2 regions of the Microbacterium sp. 22215 genome follow, and region 2 is predicted to be linked to the other one. Evidence: predicted binding sites of a transcription regulator. Region 2 holds the regulator's gene; the other holds the start of a gene.

Region 1 (9,495 bases), on a different contig from region 2:
GCTGGTGCACTTCTCTCCGTCGCCCGAGCCGCCCGAGACCTCTTCCATCTTGGCCGCGATGTCCGCGCCCTCGGTGGAGCCTGCTGCGAGCGAGGCGAGTGCCACGAGCACGACGGCGTCGTAGGCCTCGGCCGCGTAGGTGAAGTCGTTCACCTCGGGGTTGCCCTCACCCGTCCAGAACGTCTGCAGACGACCGGTGAAGTCATCCTCGAGCGCCGGGCCCGGCTTGGTGCCCTGTGCGCCCTCGAGCGAGAACGGGAAGTTCGTGTCGGGCGAGGAGCCGTAGTCCGACAGGTTTCCGTCGACGAGGTACCACTTGTCCGGCGTGATGCCGGCATTGACCAGCAGCGGGGCGATGGTCTTGAACTGGTCGAACGAGACGATCGCGACGGCGTCGGGGTTCTGAGCCTTGATGGTCTCGACCTGTGCGTCGAACTGACCGTCACCGACGTTGTACGACGCGTCGGCGACGACCTCGCCACCGGCGCCCTCGAACGTCGACTTGATGTTGTCGAAGAGGCCGGTGCCGTAGGCGTCGTTCTGGTAGATGACGCCGAGGGTCTTGTGGCCGTCCTCGGCGATCAGGTTGCCGAGCACCTCGCCCTGCAGCAGGTCGCTGGGGGCGGTGCGGAAGTACAGGCCGTTGTCGTCCCAGTCGGTGAAGTCCGGACCGGTGTTCGAGGCGGAGATCTGCAGGATTCCTGCGCTGACGTTTCCGTCGAGGATCAGGCGGGAGACGCCCGATGCCGCTGCGCCGACGATCGCGGAGACGCCTGCACCCTGGAGCTTGGTGATCGAGGTCTCGTACGCCTTGGTGTCGGTGTCGCCCTCGTCTTCGGCGGTCAGATTGATCGTGACGCCTGCATCGGCCTCGTTGACCTCGCTGACCGCGAGTCCGACGCCGGATTCCATGGGCGGGCCCAGGAACGACAGCGAACCGGTCTGCGGCAGCAGAGAGCCGAGCTCGAGGGTGAGGTCGGCGGCGGGCTTGCCGCCGTCGGACGGCTCGTCCGAGGGGGTGCTGCTACAGCCTGCGACGACGATCGCCGAGACGCTCAGCAGCGCGACTCCGGCGAGAATCTTGGCGCTGCGCGAGCGCGTGAATGCGGTCATGATGCTCCCTTGCGTGACTGGCCGTGGATTGTGACCACGGTCGGGTGCTCTAACACTAGGACCGAAAAGCTTCGTGTAGGGGTCGCCGATGTTTCGGTGCGTTAACGATCCGACACCGAGTTCCCGCAGGCTGATCCGGCCGTTCAGCCGAGACTCGTGTGAGCGCTCCTACGCCCTCGCCGAGCGGCGAGCACCAGGTCGACCACGAACACCGCGATGGCGATCCAGACGATGACGAATCCGATCCATCGCTCGATCGGCATGGGCTCGCCGAGCACGGCGGCGCCGATGATGAACTGCATCACCGGAGTGACGAACTGGATCATGCCGATCACGGTGAGATTGATGCGTCTGGTTCCTGCCGCGAAGAGCAGCAGCGGCACCGCGGTGGCGACTCCTGCGAAGGCCAGCAGCACGGCATGCCAGGTGCCGTTGGCGCCCATCGTGATGCCCTCGGGAGTCGTGGCGACGAGGATCAGCTGCGCTACGGCGATCGGGATCAGCCAGAACGACTCGAGAGTGAGCCCGCTGATCGCGTCGACCGCCGGACCGATCTTCTTCTTGATGAGCCCGTACACGCCGAACGAGGCCGTGAGCGACAGCGCGATCCACGGGAAGGACCGGTAGAAGAGGACGATCACGATCACCGCGACGGCGGCGATGCCGATCGCGGCCCACTGGAGCCTGCGGATCCTTTCCTTGAGCACGAAGACGCCCAGCAGCACGGTGGCGATCGGGTTGATGAAGTAGCCGAGGCTGGTCTCTACGACGTGACCGGTGAGGGTGCCGATCAGGAAGACCTGCCAGTTGACGTAGATGAGCGCTCCGGCCAGTGCCGTCCACCCGAGCAGTCTCGGCTGCCGGATGATCGCGCCGATCGCCTTCCACCCGCGGGTGATCGTCAGCAGGAGGATGCAGAAGACGAACGACAGCAGCACGCGCCAGGCGACGACCTCCCAGGGGCCGGTCGGCACGAGCAGCAGGAAGTAGAGCGGCAGCACACCCCACAGCAGATACGCCCCGCCTGCATACGCGACCCCCGCGGTCTGCGTGGCTCTGGTGGTGGCGGCGTTCGTCAGGGTCACCGCACAACACTATTCCCAGGCCGACAGCCCGCCGTGCGACCGACGGGCTCCCCGCGAGTGAATGGCAGGAAACGGTCGACACCTGGCAGAGATGCAGAAAGGACCCGGATGCATGATGCATCCGGGTCCTTCCGAAGACGTTGTCTCAGCGGACGACGACTGCGAGCACGTCGCGAGCCGACAGGACGAGGAACTCGTCTGCGCCGAACTTCACCTCGGTGCCGCCGTACTTGCTGTACAGCACGCGGTCGCCCACGGCGACGTCGAGCGGGACGCGGTTGCCGTTGTCATCGATGCGGCCGGGGCCCACGGCCACGACCTCGCCCTCCTGGGGCTTCTCCTTGGCGGTGTCGGGGATGACCAGGCCACTCGCGGTGGTCTGCTCGGCCTCGACCTGCTTGATGACGATGCGGTCCTCGAGCGGCTTGATGGAAACCGACACGGTCTACCTCTTCTTTCTTGACGCTGACAGGAAGACTTTTTCGCACTCTCAACCCGAGAGTGCTAACAGTCAGTCTAGGGCGTGAGCTGGCACTCATGCAATGCGAGTGCCAATCGACGCGAACCCGAGCCGCCTAAGCTGGGCGGGTGGAGATGTCCGAGCTGCGTGCCCTGCTCACCCCCGAAGGCCTCGACCTGCTGGACTCGCTCGGCCCCGTCGAGCAGGTCGCCGACGTGGCTCGTGCGGTGTCACGGCTGCGCGCCGCCGGTCACTCCCCCGACCTCGTCTCGGCCGTGGTCGGACAGGCGCATCTGCGCGCCAAAGCGAAGGGCAAGTTCGGCGACTTCGCGGCCAGGATGCTGTTCACCCGCGCCGGTCTCGAACAGGCGACGCGCCTCGGCGTCGCCGCGCGTCATGCGCAGCGGATCCGCCGAGCCGGGCTCACGAGCGTCGCCGACCTCGGATGCGGCATCGGCGGCGACGCGCTCGCCTTCGCGGGCGCGGGGCTCGACGTGCTCGCCGTCGACGCCGACGACGTGACAGCGGCGATCGCGGCGTACAACCTCGCCCCCTTCGGCGACAGCGCGGTGGTGAGACAGGGCACCGCGGAGGAGAACGTGCCGAGCGACGAGAGCGCGATCTGGATGGATCCCGCCCGTCGCACCTCGGGGCACAGCGAGACGAAGAGGGTCTCTTCCGATGACTACTCGCCATCGCTCGACTGGGCGTTCGAGGTCGCCTCCCGCCGACCGACGGGCATCAAGCTCGGCCCGGGCCATGACCGCGATTCGCTTCCCTCCGACGCCGAGGCCCAGTGGGTCAGCGCCGAGGGCAGCGTCGTCGAACTCGTGCTCTGGACCGGAGCGCTGGCCCGCGACGGTGTCCGCCGGGCAGCGCTCGTCATCCGCGGAGACCGCTCGCACGAACTCACGGCGGGGGCGGACGCGCTCGACGCTCCGGTGCGCGACCTCGGCGGCTTCCTCCATGAACCCGACGGAGCGGTCATCCGCGCGCGGCTGATCGGAGACGTCGCTCGAAGCCTGGATGCGGGGATGCTCGACGAGCGCATCGCATATCTGACCTCGAACGCCGCGCTCACGAGTCCCTTCGTGCAGTCGTTCCGGGTGCGCGAGACCATGCCCGCGAATCCGAAGGCGATCAGTGCTGTGCTCAAGGCCCACAGCATCGGCACGCTCGAGATCAAGAAGCGCGGGATGGACATCGATCCTGCCGCGTTCCGGAAGAAGCTGACCCTCAAGGGCGACCAGACGGCCACGTTGATCCTGACCCGCATCGGCGATCAGCGGCGGGCGATCCTGGCTGACCGGGTTCCGGCAGCGGACTAGCCGTTCATCCCTCGTCCTCGGAGGGGACCTCGACCTGGATCGGGTCCTGGTACTCCCCGCCGAGTTCCAGCGTCTCCCCGGGCTTCACGGTGGTATCCGTCTCGGACACCTGCCCAGGGGGCAGGTCTCCCGTGATCATGAGGTAGGGCGTCCCGTTCGGAGTGAACTCCAGCCGGATGCTCCACGGTTCGGTGGCGGCCGAACCGTCGGCCCAGTCCCCCTCGATGGCGATGCCGTCGCCGGAGGTCTGCGCCTCGCCCGCCGTCTTGCACGTGATCGCACCGAGGTGGTCCACGATGAGGCAGTCCGACGGGTCACCGTCCTCGATCTTCTGTCCGAACCACACCGGAGCATCCTCGACGTAGCCCACGATCGAGACCGCGTACTCCTCGAACCCCTGGCCGAGGAGCTCTTCCGCGCGATCCCTCTCGGCACCGGAGAACTGCGACAACCAGTCCTGACCCCCGCTGTTCCACCGCTGAACGATCGCCAGGATCTCGCCCGTCGTCGCCCGCGCCGCCGATGCCCACACCTGGTCCGCGGATCCGTCATCGGCGGTGTCCGCCGTCACGCTCACACCGATCCCGTTGCCGTTGTCGAGGTCCTCGGCAGGCTGGCATTGGCTCGCCGACTTGTCTGCGGCGTCCAGTGTGAGGCAGATGGTCTTGCCGTCCTGCTTGGTCGCGAACCAGACGAGGGCATCCTCGTCTCGACCGATCGCACGGAGCGTGCCGGGGTCGAAGTCGCCGTCGCTCTGCAGCTGGGCCCGACGCTCCTGCTGCTCGGCCGTGAGGGCGATGCCATCGCCTCCCCGACCGAAGAGTGCCCAGCCGGCGCCGAGACCGATCAGGACCAGCGCGACGGCAGCCGCGGCCACGAGCTTCCAGTGCTGTCGGACCGACCCACGCAGACCCGGTGAGGGGTGCGACTCGCGGTCGCTCGCGGCCGTTCCCGGATCCCCGGCGTCCGCGGAACCCCAGCTCGTCCGATCGGCCCCCTCGACGTCGGACCCGTCCGCGTGTGGATCGCCCTCGAACGCGGCATCCCCGGCAGGAGGAACCTCCGCCGAAGTCCGCGTCTCCGGATTCGCCGGAGTCTCCGCCTCCGCCCGAGACGATTCGAGTTCGCGCAGCCGCGCTGCATCCCCCTCGGTCAGGCCGCCGTCTCGCCCGTACGCCTTCACCTGGAGGGCACGGAGCTCTGCGGCATCACTCTCCTGCAGCATCCTCGCCTCCCAGCCCCTTCGTCACGGTCAGGTACTGCTGACCGTAGCCGAACCGGTACTCGTACCGGGTCGACTCTCCGTCCTTCGAGATGTCGAGCGTGAGGGTGCGATCGGCATCCGTCAGCATCAGGCTGTCGTCGCACGACATCGGCGGATCGGGCATCGATCCGTCGTAGGCGAGGCAGTAGCGCTGGTCCTCCTTGTCCACTCCGACCCAGATCGGCACACCGTCGTCGTATCCCGCGACCATGATCGAGCGGCGATCCCAGCCCGTCTCCGTGGCGAGGGACACCGCGGTGGCCGCCTCTTCGGGGCTCGCGAACATCGTCGTCGACAGCGGGGCCGTGATGTAGCTGCGAGCGATCACAGCCGGTTCGCCGTCGGCGGTCAGGAACATCTGGGCGTCGATGTCGTAGTTCTGGGTATCGTCGACGACCTTCACAAGTGTCGCGCTGACACCCTGGATGAGCGCCTGCTTCCGGGTGGTGCAGGCGGGAGCGGTCTGATCGCCGTCGCCGAGGACCAGGCACACGTCGGCGCCGTCCTTCTTCGTCGCGAACCAGATGACGACCCCCTCCTCCTCGTCGATCGCGCGCAAGGATCCCGGGTCGAAGTCACCCGACGCGAGGATCGCGTCATGCCATCCCCGCTGCTCCGCGCTCAGCTGCATCGGCGCCGCACCACGATCCCCGAACAGCAACCAGCCGAGAGCGAGACCGATCAGCACGAAGGCGACGACGATGACCGACACGAGGCGCCAATGCCTCCGCAGCGTCGTCAGCGCGGATTCACGATGCGGCGGTGATGCCTCATCGCTCTCGGCGACCTGCGAGTCGGCGGCGGGCTGCGCGGCAGGAAGATCGGCCGGATGCTGCGCCACCTGCGGAGCATCCGGAGCCTCCACTGCCGAGGGCGACCCGCCCTCCCCCGCTCGTGCATGCTCGAGCTCTCGCAGACGCGCGGCCTCGGATTCGCTGAGGGCCCCGACACGCCCGTAGGCACGCACCTGCAGCGCCCGGAGCTCGACCACGTCGTCGGCGTCCGGCATCGGCTACCCGAGCCTCTCGAACTGCATGCCGGCCCACACCAGCCATCCGAGACTGTAGACGGTCGCGCACAGTCCGAGGACGAGCGCCCAGCGCGCGATCGCGCGGCTCTCGACCGGCCGCCGCAGCGACATGATCGACGCGATCACGGCGACGACCGCGATCGGAATGCCCCAGCCCACGAAGAACGAGGCCGCCAGAGCCACGATCGCGGCCATGAGCGCCCACGGCGCGAGTCGGGTGTCATCGACGGCGGAGGCCCCGGTCGCCGGTTCCCAGTCCGCATCGTGCGCGACGTCGTCTGCCACCGGACCGCTGACGTTGACGGGCTCGATCCCGACCGGCCCCGTGGGGAGCTTCGTGTAGCCGTCTCGTCGGGCTCCCGGGATGCGGGCCGACCCGGCGGGATGCTCGACCTCGCCGCTCGGCCCTTCGATGCTCGGGTTCGGGAGGGCAGGACGCGACGCTCCGTCGACGCCGGAGCCGTCGGGGCGGGGAGAACGGGGCACGTCGCTCATCACATCACCGCGACGCGTTCATCGACCTGGATCTCGGTGACGGGCAGGGTGGAGTCCGCGCCGAAGGCGAGCGTCGACGGACGACGCCCCGACGAGATCAGCTCGGCCGCGAGAGCCGCGATCATCGCCCCGTTGTCGGTGCACAGCGACAGCGGCGGAATGCGCACGGTGACCCCTGCAGCCTCCGCCCTGGACAACGCCACCTCACGAAGCCGCCGGTTCGCGATGACGCCGCCGCCGAGGAGCAGCCGCGGGACACCGAGGTCGGCGCACGCGGCGAGCGCCTTGGTCACCAGCACGTCGACGACGGCCTCACGGAAGCTGGCGGCGACGTCGGCGACGGGAACGGGAACCCCGTCGGCCTCGCAGCGTTCGACCCACCGCGCCACGGCCGTCTTGAGCCCGGAGAACGAGAAGTCGTAGCGGTGCTTCGCCAGGTCCGAGGCCCGCGAGAGGCCCCGGGGGAAGCGGATCGCGTTCGGGTCGCCGTCGAGTGCGGCGCGGTCGATCTCCGGTCCACCCGGATACGGGAGAGACAGCAGGCGCGCGACCTTGTCGAACGCCTCGCCGGCCGCATCGTCCATGGTCTCGCCGAGCATCTCGACATCGGTGGTGAGGTCACGCACGTGGAGCAGCGATGTGTGCCCGCCCGAGACCAGCAGTGCGATCGTCGGATACTCCAGCGGCTCGGATTCGGGAGTCAAGATGTCTGCCGCGATGTGGCCCACCAGGTGATTGACCGCGTAGAGCGGCTTGTCGAGTGCCACGGCGAGACCCTTGGCAGCGCCGACACCGACCATCAGCGCACCCGCAAGGCCAGGGCCGCTGGTCACCGCCACCGCATCGAGATCCGCCAGCCGCACCCCGGCTTCGGCGAGCGCGGCGTCGATCGACGGCTGCAGCGCCTCGAGGTGCGCGCGGGCGGCGACCTCGGGCACGACGCCTCCGTAGCGGGCGTGCTCGTCCATGCTCGACGCGATCGTGTTCGACAGCAGCGTTCGTCCTCGGACGATCCCGATGCCGGTCTCGTCGCAGCTCGTCTCGATGCCCAGCACCAGGGGCTCGGTCATGCGGTCGCCTCCTTCGCGGCATCCGTGACAGGCTCGTCGCGGTGAGCGGATCGACCGTGCTGCAGTGCGAGTCGCATCACGATCGCATCGATGTCATCGGGCTGGTAGTACCTCGGACGACGCCCGATCTCCTCGAATCCCTCGGAGAGGTACAGCCCCTCGGCACTCGGGTTGTCGGCGCGGACCTCGAGGAACACCTCGCGCGCTCCGCGCTCTGCCGCGGTGTCGAGCAACCCCCGAAGGAGCGCACGGCCACGACCTGCACCGCGGTGCTCCGCGTCGAAGGCGATGGTCTGGATGTCCGCGTCGCGAGAGCCCTCGAGGGCTCGGACTCCCCCGTAGCCGACGATCGCTCCGTCGAGCTCGTCGACCAGGTAGCGCCCGTGAGGGCTGGCGAGTTCCAGGGCCATGGCCTCGGCGCTCCACGCATCGGTGGGGAAGGAGCGATGCTCTATGGCCATGATCGCGTCGAGATCGTCCGGCGTCGCCACTCGGAGAGTCATCGCCCCACCTTCTTCGGAGCGCCCGGAACCGTGACATCAGGTTGCCGCAGGTACAGCGGCTCGTCACCGGCGAGAACGCGCCCCGCGGCGACGGCTCTCCCCCCGACGCGAGCGAGATCGACGGCAGAGAGCGTCTCGACATCGATACGCCGGATGCCGTCGAGACGGTCGTCCGCGTCGGCTCGGGGCACGAGCACGGTGTCGCGGGTCACGAGCGGGATGCCGTCGGCATCCGTCCCGTCGAACACCGTGATGGCCACCTCACGACGGCGTGCGTCGGTGACGATCGCGAACGGCCCCGTGACGGCATCCTGTTCGATCGCGGTGAGCGCGGGCGCGAAGTGACTCGGCACCGGGACGACCGGGATTCCACGACCCCGCGCGAACGCGCGTGCCGTCGCGATGCCGATGCGGAGCCCCGTGAACGGACCGGGACCCATCCCTGCGACGACGTGCGTGACCGGCTGCGAGCCCGCGGCGTCGAGCGCCCCTACGAGCAGGTCGCCGATGACCTCCGCATGACCGAGCGGGTCAGCGGCCGATGCGTCGGAGCGACGGGTGCCGTCGTCGTCGATGAGCGAGACGGCGGTGCCCAGGGAGGTGTCGACGGCGAGGATCACCCCTCCAGGGTAGTCGGCCTTCCACCCGCGATCGCTGAGCGTCCGCCCCGCGTGATGGTGACGTGCCGCGGGGCATCGGCATCGAGCTCGGAGGGGTCGAGGTCGTCGTCGCCGCCGACCGGGCGCTCGAACTCGATGTCCCACCAGGTCTCGGCGAGGTCCTCGGCCATCCCGCGCCCCCACTCGATCACGACGACCGAGCGGGCGAGGTCCAGATCGAGGTCGTCGAGCTCGGCGCCCGAGCCGAGGCGGTAGGCGTCGACATGGACCAGCGGCGCCCGTCCCACCAGCGACGGATGCGTCCGGGCGATCACGAAGGTGGGACTCTGCACCGGGCCACGAACGCCGAGGCCCTCGGCGAGCCCTCGCGTGAACGTGGTCTTGCCTGCGCCCAGTGGGCCGGTGAGGATCAGCAGATCGCCCGGTTCGAGCCGCTCGCCGATACGGAAGCCGAGCTTCTCCATCGCCTCGGACGTCTCGATCTCACGGTGCCCGAGGAATGCGGGGTCGACGCTCATGCCGACCTC
Region 2 (9,495 bases):
AGATGAGGCGGTACTCGCCGTTCGCGTGCTCGGATGCGAGCTGCTTCGCAGCTGCGACCATCTCTGCCAGAAGGCCCGGGTCACCCTCCGCGAGCTCGGTGACGTCGCGGTAGTCCTCGGTCTTGGGGATCACCAGCGCGTGCAACGGTGCCTGCGGGTTGATGTCGCGGATCGCGAACACCCGCCCGGTGTCCAGCAGGATCTCACCCGGGATGTCGCCGTTCAGGATGCGCGTGAAGATCGAGGGATCGGACATGCTCCCAGTCTACCGACCGGGAGGGAGCCGGGCCGGAAGCGTCGGTCACCAGCGGCCGAGCGCCACCGAGAGGACGGCGATCGCGGCCGGACCTGCCGTCGACGTGCGCAGCACGGTGTCGCCGAGCAGCACGCGCTCGGCGCCGGCATCCGACAGCTTCGCGAGTTCGTCGTCGGAGATCCCGCCCTCCGGCCCGACCACGAGGACGATGTCGCGGCCGTCCGGCTCGAGTTCCGACAGCCGGGTGGTCGCACTCGGGTCGAGCAGAAGCACCCGCTGAGACGAGGCGCGCGCCGCGAGTCCTGCGGTCGACGCCGGAGGCGAGACCTCGGGCACCCACGCACGATGCGCCTGCTTGGCCGCCTCACGGACGATGGTCGCCCAGCGTTCGCGTCCCTTGACCGCCTTCGGGCCCTCCCACCGAGAGACGCTGCGGCTCGCCTGCCACGGCACGATCTCGTCGACGCCCAGCTCGCAGGCCGCCTGCACCGCGAGCTCGTCGCGATCGCCCTTCGCCAGCGCCTGCACCAGGATCATTCGAGGATTCGGAGCCGGCTCCTCGGAACGAGCCGAGATGCGCACGTCGACGCGAGACGGTGAGACCTCCTCAGCGGCGCCGGTCAGCCACACGCCGGCGCCGTCCCCGACCGTCACCGCCTCGCCGACGCGAAGTCGGCGCACGACGGCGGCGTGCTTGGCCTCAGCCCCCGTGAGCGACACGAGGTCGCCGATCGTGGCATCCGACGAGGACTCGAGAAGGAAGTGCAGTGCCATGAGCGCCGTCCGGATCAGTGCGAGCGGAAGCGGTCGCGGAGCTTCGAGAAGAGTCCCTGCTGGAACTGAGCGAGCTGGGGTCCCGGTGCCTTCGTCTTCTTCGCGAAGTCCTCGATGAGCGCGCGCTGCGCCGAATCGAGCTTCGTGGGTGTGACCACCTGGACGCCGACCCGGAGATCTCCGCGCTGGGTCCCGCGCAGCGGGGTGATTCCGCGGCCCTTGATCGTGAGGACGTCACCCGACTGCACTCCGGAGCGGACCTCGAGGTCGACCTCGCCGTCGAGCCCCTGGATCGTCGTCTCGGTGCCGAGGATCGCGTCGGGCATCGAGACCTCGAGGGTCGCCAGCAGATCGTCGCCGTCGCGGCTGAACGAAGGATGCGGATTGACGGTGACCTCGACGTACAGGTCGCCGTTCGGGCCGCCCGCCTTGCCGACCTCGCCGGATCCGGGCAGCTGCAGGCGCAGGCCGGTCTCGACGCCGGCCGGGATGTCGAGGGAGACGGTGCGACGCGAACGCACGCGACCCTGGCCGCCGCACGTGCCGCAGGGGTACGGGATGGTCGTGCCGTAGCCCTCGCAGGTGCCGCACGGCTGCGAGGTGACGACGTTGCCGAGCAGGCTGCGCACCTGGCGCTGCACGTGGCCCGATCCGCCGCAGATGTCACAGGTGACAGGCGACGTGCCCTCCTGACAGCACGAGCCGTTGCACGTCTCGCACAGCACCGCCGTGTCGACCTCGATGTCGCGGTGCGCGCCGAAGACGACGTCACCCAGATCGAGGGTCACGCGCACCAGTGCATCCTGACCGCGCTCACGACGCGAACGCGGGCGCGCTCCTCGGCCGCCACCCTGGCCCGCACCGAAGAACGTCTCGAAGATGTCGCCGAAACCGCCGAAGCCGCCGAAGTTCCCGGCTGCTCCGTCTCCGCCGCCCATGTCGTAGCGACGACGCGAATCGTCATCGCTGAGCACGTCGTACGCGTGCGTGACGAGCTTGAACCGCTCGGCCGCGTCTTCTCCCGGGTTCACGTCCGGGTGGAGCTGACGAGCCAGGCGTCGGTACGCCTTCTTGATCTCGTCGGTGGAGGCGTCGCGAGAGACGCCGAGTACCTCGTAGTGGTCTGCCACAATGGCCCTTCTGCGTATATGTGTCGTCTGGGCGCCCGCGTCAGCGGGACGCCTCGTCTTCGTCGAGCATCCGCGAGAGATAGCGGGCGACAGCCCGCGCCGCCGCGAGATTGCTCGGATAGTCCATGCGCGTCGGCCCCATCACGCCGACTCGCGCCGTGCCGCTGGGCGCGGCGTAGTTGCTCGCCACGATCGACGCCTCACCCAGGCCGAACGACGCGTTCTCCGTGCCGATGCTGGCCGCGAGGCCATGTGCGTCGGTCTCCATCTCGCTCATCAGGCGCAGCAGAGTCACCTGCTCCTCGATCGCCTCGAGCAGAGGATGGATGCTGCCCCGGAAGTCCTGCTCGCGTCGGGCGAGGGTCGCGGCACCCGCCATCACCAGGCGCTCCTGACGGAACGCCCCGAGTTCGTCGATGATGATGCTCGCGAGTGCGCGGAGCGCCACGTCATGCGAGTGCTCATCGGCGGCGAGCAGGCTCTGCAGTCCTTCGGCCGCGTCGCTCACCGCCCGCCCGGTGATCAATGCCGACAGGCGCACGCGAAGCAGCACCATGTCGGCCTCGTCGACGTCGACCGGCAGCGGCGCCATGCGCTGCGAGACACCGCCCGCGTCGGTGACGAGCACGATGAGAACCCGGTTCGCGGAGAGCGCGACGAGTTCGAGGTGAGTGAGGTGCGCCCGCGCGAACGACGGGTACTGCGCGAGCGCGACCTGCCCGGTGAGCTGCGTGAGCACGCGGACGGTGCGCACCATCAGGTCGTCGAGGTCGGCCGGCGCCGTGAGGAACGACTCGATCGCGGTGCGCTGCGCGACCGTGAGAGGACGCAACTGCGCGAGGTGGTCGACGAAGACGCGGTAGCCCTTGTCGGTCGGAACGCGGCCCGAAGACGTGTGCGGGGCAGCGATCAGCTCTTCGTCCTCGAGCAGCGCCATGTCGTTGCGGATCGTCGCAGCCGAGACCCCGAACGAGTAGCGGTCGACGATGGATCGGCTGCCGACGGGCTCGTGCGTCTCGACGTAGTCCTGAACGATCGCGCGGAGAACCTGGAGGCCTCTTTCACTGACCATCACGACTCCCTCCCTCTGGCACTCACTGGGTACGAGTGCCAATTCTACCCGCCGAGGCGGGCGCCGCGCTGATCCCCCTACGATGACGGGTATGAGTGTCGCGCCGCAGGTCACCGTGTCCACCGGAATCGTGCGCGGCGAGACTGTCGGCGGGGTGCACCGGTACCTCGGAATCCCGTACGCCGCAGCCCCGTTCGGGCTGAACCGCTTCCGGGCTCCTCAGTCGGCTCCCGCGTGGGAAGGCGTTCGCGACGCGGTGAGTTTCGGACCGACCGCTCCTCAGCATCCGTACCCCGGCGCCATCGGCGATCTGCTCGGTTCGGTCGAGATTCCCGGAGACGAGATCCTCTCGGTCAACGTCTGGGCTCCGGACGACGCCGACGGTGCACCGGTCGTCCTCTGGATCCACGGTGGCGCACTCGAGCGAGGCACCGCCGCGCTCCCCCTGTACGACGGATCCGGATTCGCTCGGGCGGGCATCGTGTTCGCCTCGATCAACTACCGCCTGGGATCCGAGGGCTTCTCGGTTCTCACGGGGGCTCCCCGGAATCTGGGACTCCAGGATGCCGCCGCGGGACTCGCCTGGGTGCACGAGGAGATCGCGTCATTCGGCGGCGATCCCTCGCAGATCACCGTGATGGGCGAATCCGCCGGCGGCGCCATCGTCGCCGGTCTGCTCGCCGTCGACTCCTCGCGAGAGCTCATCGCGCGGGCGATCATCGAATCCGGACCACTCGAGGCGCAGACCGCGAAGAAGGCCGGGCGCGTCACGGCGCAGCTCGCCAAGCGGCTCGGCATCAGGACCGACCGCGCGAGCTTCCTCGGAGCATCTCCCGCGAAGCTGCTGCATGCGCGACGACAGCAGTCCTCCGGCTCGTCTCCGCTGGGTGGGGCGCCCGGATTCCAGTTCGCCGTGGACGCCGAGTCGCTGCCTCGCTCGCCCCACGAGGTGCTCGCCGACACGGATATTCCCCTGCTCATCGGAAGCAACACCGATGAATACCGACTCTGGTTTCCTCCGGCTGCGCTGGCCGGAATCAGCGAGGCGAAGCTCCTGCTCGCACGACTCGCTCTGCGGATCCCGCGGAAGGCGCTCGCGGCCTATCGATCGACCTTCCCCGGTGCCTCCACCGGCGAGATCTTCGGCCAGCTCGCGACGGACATCATGCTGCGCGCACCGCTGACCCGACTGGCCAGGGCCCGCACCGCGCCGACGTACGTCTACGAATTCGCCTGGCAGAGCACTGTCCGCGACCTGCGTGCGGCGCACGCCCTGGAGCTCGGCTTCGTGTTCGATCGCCTCGGCGATCCCGAGGCGCAGCGGCTCGCCGGACAGGATGCTCCGCAGAGACTCGCGGACGAGATGCACGGAGCATGGATCTCGTTCATCAAGACCGGCGACCCCGGGTGGCCGGAGTTCGGCCCCGAGCGGATGACCCGCCTGTTCGACGCCGAGAGCTCGACCGTCGTGCAGAGACGCACCGAGGCGCTCGACCTGCTTCCCTAGCCATCCGACCCGAGGTCAGTCCGTGAGCTCACGCACCACCGCGTCGGCGAGCAGACGTCCACGAAGCGTGAGCTGCACGCGCCCGCGCACCGCGGCGGCGGGGTCGACGAGGCCGTCGGCGATCAGGCCGGCGACACGCGCGCGCTTGTCCGGCTGCAGGTCGGCGACCGCGATCCCCTCGCGGATGCGGCTCAGCAGCAGGACGCGCTCGAGGGTCCTCGATTCCGCATCGGGACGCTCGGTTCCGGCGGCCGGCGACTCCTCGGCGGCGAGACGCTGCGCATAGGCGGCCGGGTGCTTCACGTTCCACCACCGGAGCCCAGCGACGTGGCTGTGCGCGCCGGGGCCGAAGCCCCACCAGTCACTCCCCCGCCAGTACGCGAGGTTGTGTCGCGAGCGCTGTTCCACAGTGCGCGACCAGTTGCTGATCTCGTACCAGTCGAAGCCCGCCGCTGCGAGACGCGCATCGGCGAGCTCGTACATGTCGGCCTGCAGGTCGTCGTCCGGCGTCGGCACCTCGCCACGGCGGATCTGCCGCGCGAGCTTCGTGCCGTCCTCGATGATCAGCGCGTACGCCGAGATGTGGTCCGATTCGAGTGCGAGCGCCGCATCGAGCGACGCCTCCCAATCGCCGAGCGACTCACCGGGGGCGCCGTAGATGAGGTCGACGCTCACGGCGAGGCCTGCGTCCTTCGCCGCGGCGACCGCCGTCGTCACGTTCTCGGGGCGATGGGTGCGATCCAGCGCCGCAAGCACGTGCGGCACCGCCGACTGCATGCCGATCGACAGTCGGGTCACACCGGCGTCCGCGAGTGTGCGGGCGACCGCGGGCGTCACCGTGTCGGGGTTGGCCTCGACCGTGACCTCGGCGTCGGCCACCAGGCCGAACGCGTCGGTCGCCGCACCGAGCATCCGGGCGAGATCGCCCGCGGGGAGGAGAGTCGGGGTGCCTCCGCCGAAGAACACGGTGTCCATCGGTCGCAGCGCGCCCGCATCCGCGAGAACGCGCTGCGCCAGGTCGATCTCGGTGATCAAGGTCGAGGCGTAGTCCTCCTGCTTCGCGCCGCGAAGCTCGCCGGACGTGTACGTGTTGAAATCGCAGTAGCCGCAGCGCACCCGGCAGAAGGGGACGTGCAGATAGGCCGAGAACGGCACAGCCGGGTCGATCGCGAGATCGGACGGAAGGCGTCCGTCTGCCGGTGCCGGATCGCCCAGGGGAAGGGGACCGGCCATCAGAGAACTGCGGCCATCAGACCGGAGTCGCGTAGAGCGGCGAGATCGCGCGCAGGTAGCGTGCGAACAGCTCCCGGCGGCGGCGCTTCACGAGCGCGGGGACGACGCGGTACAGCAGCGAGTTCGGCGCATCGAACGCGCGCACCGAGAACCACACCTCGTCGTTGTCCTCACGCCAGTCGATGTCGAAGGATTCCTCACCGCGCACGACGGAGCCGCCGACCGTGCCCAGAACGAATCCGATGCGGCGCTTCTCTTCGGTGACCGAGATCACACGGAGTTCGGCATCCGCCCGCATCCCGCTCACACGCCCGTGCAGACGCAGGGTCATTCCGGGGCCTGCGAAGGGCGTGCCCTCGGCGTCGAAACGCTGCTCGACGTCGTTCTTGCTCGGGGCGATGGGCGTGCCCTCCGCATCGAAGCTCACGCCGGCGTATGCGGGGCCCGGTGCCGGGCGGACATCTTCGACTGTCAAACCCGAGGCGCGTTGCGCCGTCCAGGTCAGGAGCGATTCGCCGGCGGATTGGAAGCGTTCGATGCCGCTGCCGATCCGCCAGGAGTTCTCCGCCGGGATGCTGCGCTCCGGCGGATACTGCATCAGATCGGGCGCGTGGGTCGCACCCACGGCCGCATAGTCCACCGTGTCGTCTCGGAAAGTCCCGCGCCGCATGATTTCGAGCCTACTTCCCGTTGCCTGGACGATCACCCTGTACGCGCCGGGAACGACCCGACCCGAGGGCTGCTACTTCTTTTCCTTGCCCTCGACATCTCCCGAGAGTGCGGCGATGAACGCCTCCTGGGGAACCTCGACGCGGCCCACCATCTTCATGCGCTTCTTGCCCTCTTTCTGCTTCTCGAGGAGCTTGCGCTTGCGGCTGATGTCACCGCCGTAGCACTTGGCGAGCACGTCCTTGCGCAGCGCCCTGATCGTCTCGCGGGCGATGATCCTGGCGCCGATGGCGGCCTGGATCGGCACCTCGAAGTTCTGGCGAGGGATCAGCTTGCGCAGTCGCTCCGTCATCAGCGTGCCGTAGGCGTAGGCCTTGTCGCGGTGCACGATCGAGCTGAACGCGTCGACCTTGTCGCCCTGCAGCAGGATGTCGACCTTGACCAGATCCGCCTCCTGCTGTCCGGCGGGCTCGTAGTCGAGCGAGGCATAGCCCTGGGTCTTGGACTTGAGCTGGTCGAAGAAGTCGAAGACGATCTCACCGAGCGGCATCATGTAGCGGAGCTCGACGCGCTCCTCCGAGAAGTACTCCATGCCCAGCAGCGATCCGCGGCGCGACTGGCAGAGCTCCATCACCGTGCCCACGTAGTCCTTCGGCAGCAGGATCGCCGTCTTCACCATCGGCTCCGACACCGAGCCGATGCGGCCGTCGGGGTACTCGCTCGGGTTGGTCACCGTCACGGTCTCCCCCGTGTCGCTGGTGAGGACCTCGTAGATCACGCTGGGAGCGGTGGTGATGAGGTCGAGACCGAACTCGCGCTCGAGACGCTCGGTGATGATCTCGAGGTGGAGGAGCCCGAGGAACCCGCAGCGGAAGCCGAAACCGAGGGCGACCGAGGTCTCAGGCTCGTACTGCAGTGAGGCGTCGGAGAGCTTGAGCTTGTCGAGCGCCTCGCGGAGCTCCGCGTAGTCGCTGCCGTCGATCGGATAGACCCCCGAGAACACCATCGGCTTGGGATCGGTGTAACCGGCGAGGGCCTCGTTCGCCGGCCTGCGCGCCGTCGTGACGGTGTCGCCGACCTTGGAGAGCCGCACGTCCTTCACGCCGGTGATGAGGTAGCCGACCTCGCCGACGCCCAGCCCCTTGGTGGGCACCGGCTCCGGACTCGACACGCCGACCTCGAGCGCCTCGTGCGTTGCCCCCGTGGACATCATCTGGATGCGCTCGCGGGGCGACAGGCTGCCGTCGATCATGCGGACGTAGGTGACGACACCGCGGTAGGCGTCGTAGACGGAGTCGAAGATCATGGCTCGGGCAGGTGCGTCGGCGTCGCCGACGGGTGCCGGGATCTCCTTGACCAGGCGGTCGAGCAGCTCCTCGACCCCTGCACCGGTCTTGCCCGAGACGCGCAGCACGTCTTCGGGCTTGCCGCCGATGAGGGATGCCAGCTCCTTCGCGTACTTCTCGGGGTCGGCCGCCGGCAGGTCGATCTTGTTCAGGACCGGGATGATGTGCAGGTCGTTCTCGAGAGCGAGGTACAGGTTCGCCAGCGTCTGTGCCTCGATGCCCTGTGCCGCGTCGACGAGCAGGATCGCTCCCTCGCACGCCGCGAGCGACCGGGACACCTCGTACGTGAAGTCGACGTGGCCGGGAGTGTCGATCATGTTGAGAGCGAAGGTCTCCCCCTCGATCTCCCACGGCATCCGCACGGCCTGGCTCTTGATAGTGATGCCACGCTCGCGCTCGATGTCCATGCGGTCGAGGTACTGGGCGCGCATGTCACGGTCCGAGACCACGCCGGTGATCTGGAGCATGCGGTCGGCGAGGGTCGACTTGCCGTGATCGATGTGCGCGATGATGCAGAAATTGCGGATCTGCTTCGCAGGCGTCGCGGCAGGCTGAAGAGGGGTGAGGGCGCGTGGTGACATGTCCAGATGATTCTACGGTGAGGCACCGCTAATGCCCGATTCGCTCGATCCGGTGATATTCTGCCGAGGTTGCCCGGGAGCAATCCGTGACACCGGATCCCGTGAGCGATAAGACTCCGTCACAGACCAAGTGCAGGCGTCGTGTCGCGCAGATCGGCTGATGGTGATTGACTGTCTTCCCGGCTCAGCGTTGCGTCGGCGGATCCCGCGCGCGTCTGTAAAAGAGAAAGAATCATCACCTTGATCAAGTATCTGTTGCGCCGCCTGCTGGGATGGGTGCTGATGATCGTCATCGCGACGAACATCACCTACTTCCTCGCGTGGCTGTACCTCGACCCGGAGAACAACTACGTCGGACGGCGCCCCCCGCTCTCCGCCGAGCAGATCGACAATCTTCTGCGTCCTCGCAACCTCAGCGAGTCGGTCCCTCTCATCGAGCGGTGGTGGACCTGGTTCTCGGGAATCATCTTCCGCTGGGACTGGGGCCTCGGACCCACCGGCGAATCCGTCAACGAGCAGGTCGCCTACCGGGTCTGGGTCAGCGCCGAGCTGGTTCTCGGAGCAACCATCATCACGACCATCCTCGGCATCGCGCTGGGCGTCTACACCGCGTCCCGCCAGTACAAGCTCGCCGACCGCATCGGCCAGGGCACCAGCATCATCACGATGAACATCCCGACCGTCGTCGCAGGTTTCGCCCTGGTGCTCCTCGCGATCAACTTCAACAACGCGGTCGGAACCACGGTGTTCTACGTGACCGGCTCTTCCAGCCAAGGCGTCGAGGGCTTCTTCCCGGTCCTTCTCGACGTGCTCCAACATCTGACGTTGCCCACTCTCGGCCTCGTACTCACGGGATACGCATCGATCCACTTCCTGCAGCGCTCGCTGCTGCTCGACAACATCAAGGCCGACTACGTGCGCACAGCA

The links. Region 2 encodes HrcA, which represses chaperone genes, less so after heat shock. Its sites were predicted from a motif close to TTNGCACTCGNNNNNNNCGAGTGCNAA; they were not measured.
Region 1: groES (co-chaperone GroES) is a predicted target of HrcA. The motif match lies at 2,727-2,753, and genes of this name have one in related genera.

The regions. Positions count from the first base shown of each region.
Region 1 covers NZ_JBQEPC010000003.1:225,437-234,931, forward strand. The annotation lists gene ACTJKH_RS07005 (ABC transporter substrate-binding protein) at 1-1,113, opposite strand, end outside; gene rarD (EamA family transporter RarD) at 1,257-2,192, opposite strand; gene groES (co-chaperone GroES) at 2,344-2,640, opposite strand; gene ACTJKH_RS07020 (THUMP-like domain-containing protein) at 2,787-3,986, shown strand; gene ACTJKH_RS07025 (hypothetical protein) at 3,991-5,211, opposite strand; gene ACTJKH_RS07030 (hypothetical protein) at 5,195-6,259, opposite strand; gene ACTJKH_RS07035 (hypothetical protein) at 6,263-6,775, opposite strand; gene tsaD (tRNA (adenosine(37)-N6)-threonylcarbamoyltransferase complex transferase subunit TsaD) at 6,775-7,845, opposite strand; gene rimI (ribosomal protein S18-alanine N-acetyltransferase) at 7,842-8,348, opposite strand; gene tsaB (tRNA (adenosine(37)-N6)-threonylcarbamoyltransferase complex dimerization subunit type 1 TsaB) at 8,345-8,968, opposite strand; gene tsaE (tRNA (adenosine(37)-N6)-threonylcarbamoyltransferase complex ATPase subunit type 1 TsaE) at 8,965-9,486, opposite strand; gene alr (alanine racemase) at 9,483-9,495, opposite strand, start outside.
Region 2 covers NZ_JBQEPC010000012.1:70,806-80,300, reverse strand. The annotation lists gene ACTJKH_RS16765 (HIT domain-containing protein) at 1-256, opposite strand, end outside; gene ACTJKH_RS16760 (16S rRNA (uracil(1498)-N(3))-methyltransferase) at 302-1,030, opposite strand; gene dnaJ (molecular chaperone DnaJ) at 1,045-2,160, opposite strand; gene hrcA (heat-inducible transcriptional repressor HrcA) at 2,201-3,232, opposite strand; gene ACTJKH_RS16745 (carboxylesterase/lipase family protein) at 3,324-4,739, shown strand; gene hemW (radical SAM family heme chaperone HemW) at 4,755-5,972, opposite strand; gene ACTJKH_RS16735 (DUF1990 family protein) at 5,989-6,642, opposite strand; gene lepA (translation elongation factor 4) at 6,715-8,568, opposite strand; gene ACTJKH_RS16725 (ABC transporter permease) at 8,809-9,495, shown strand, end outside.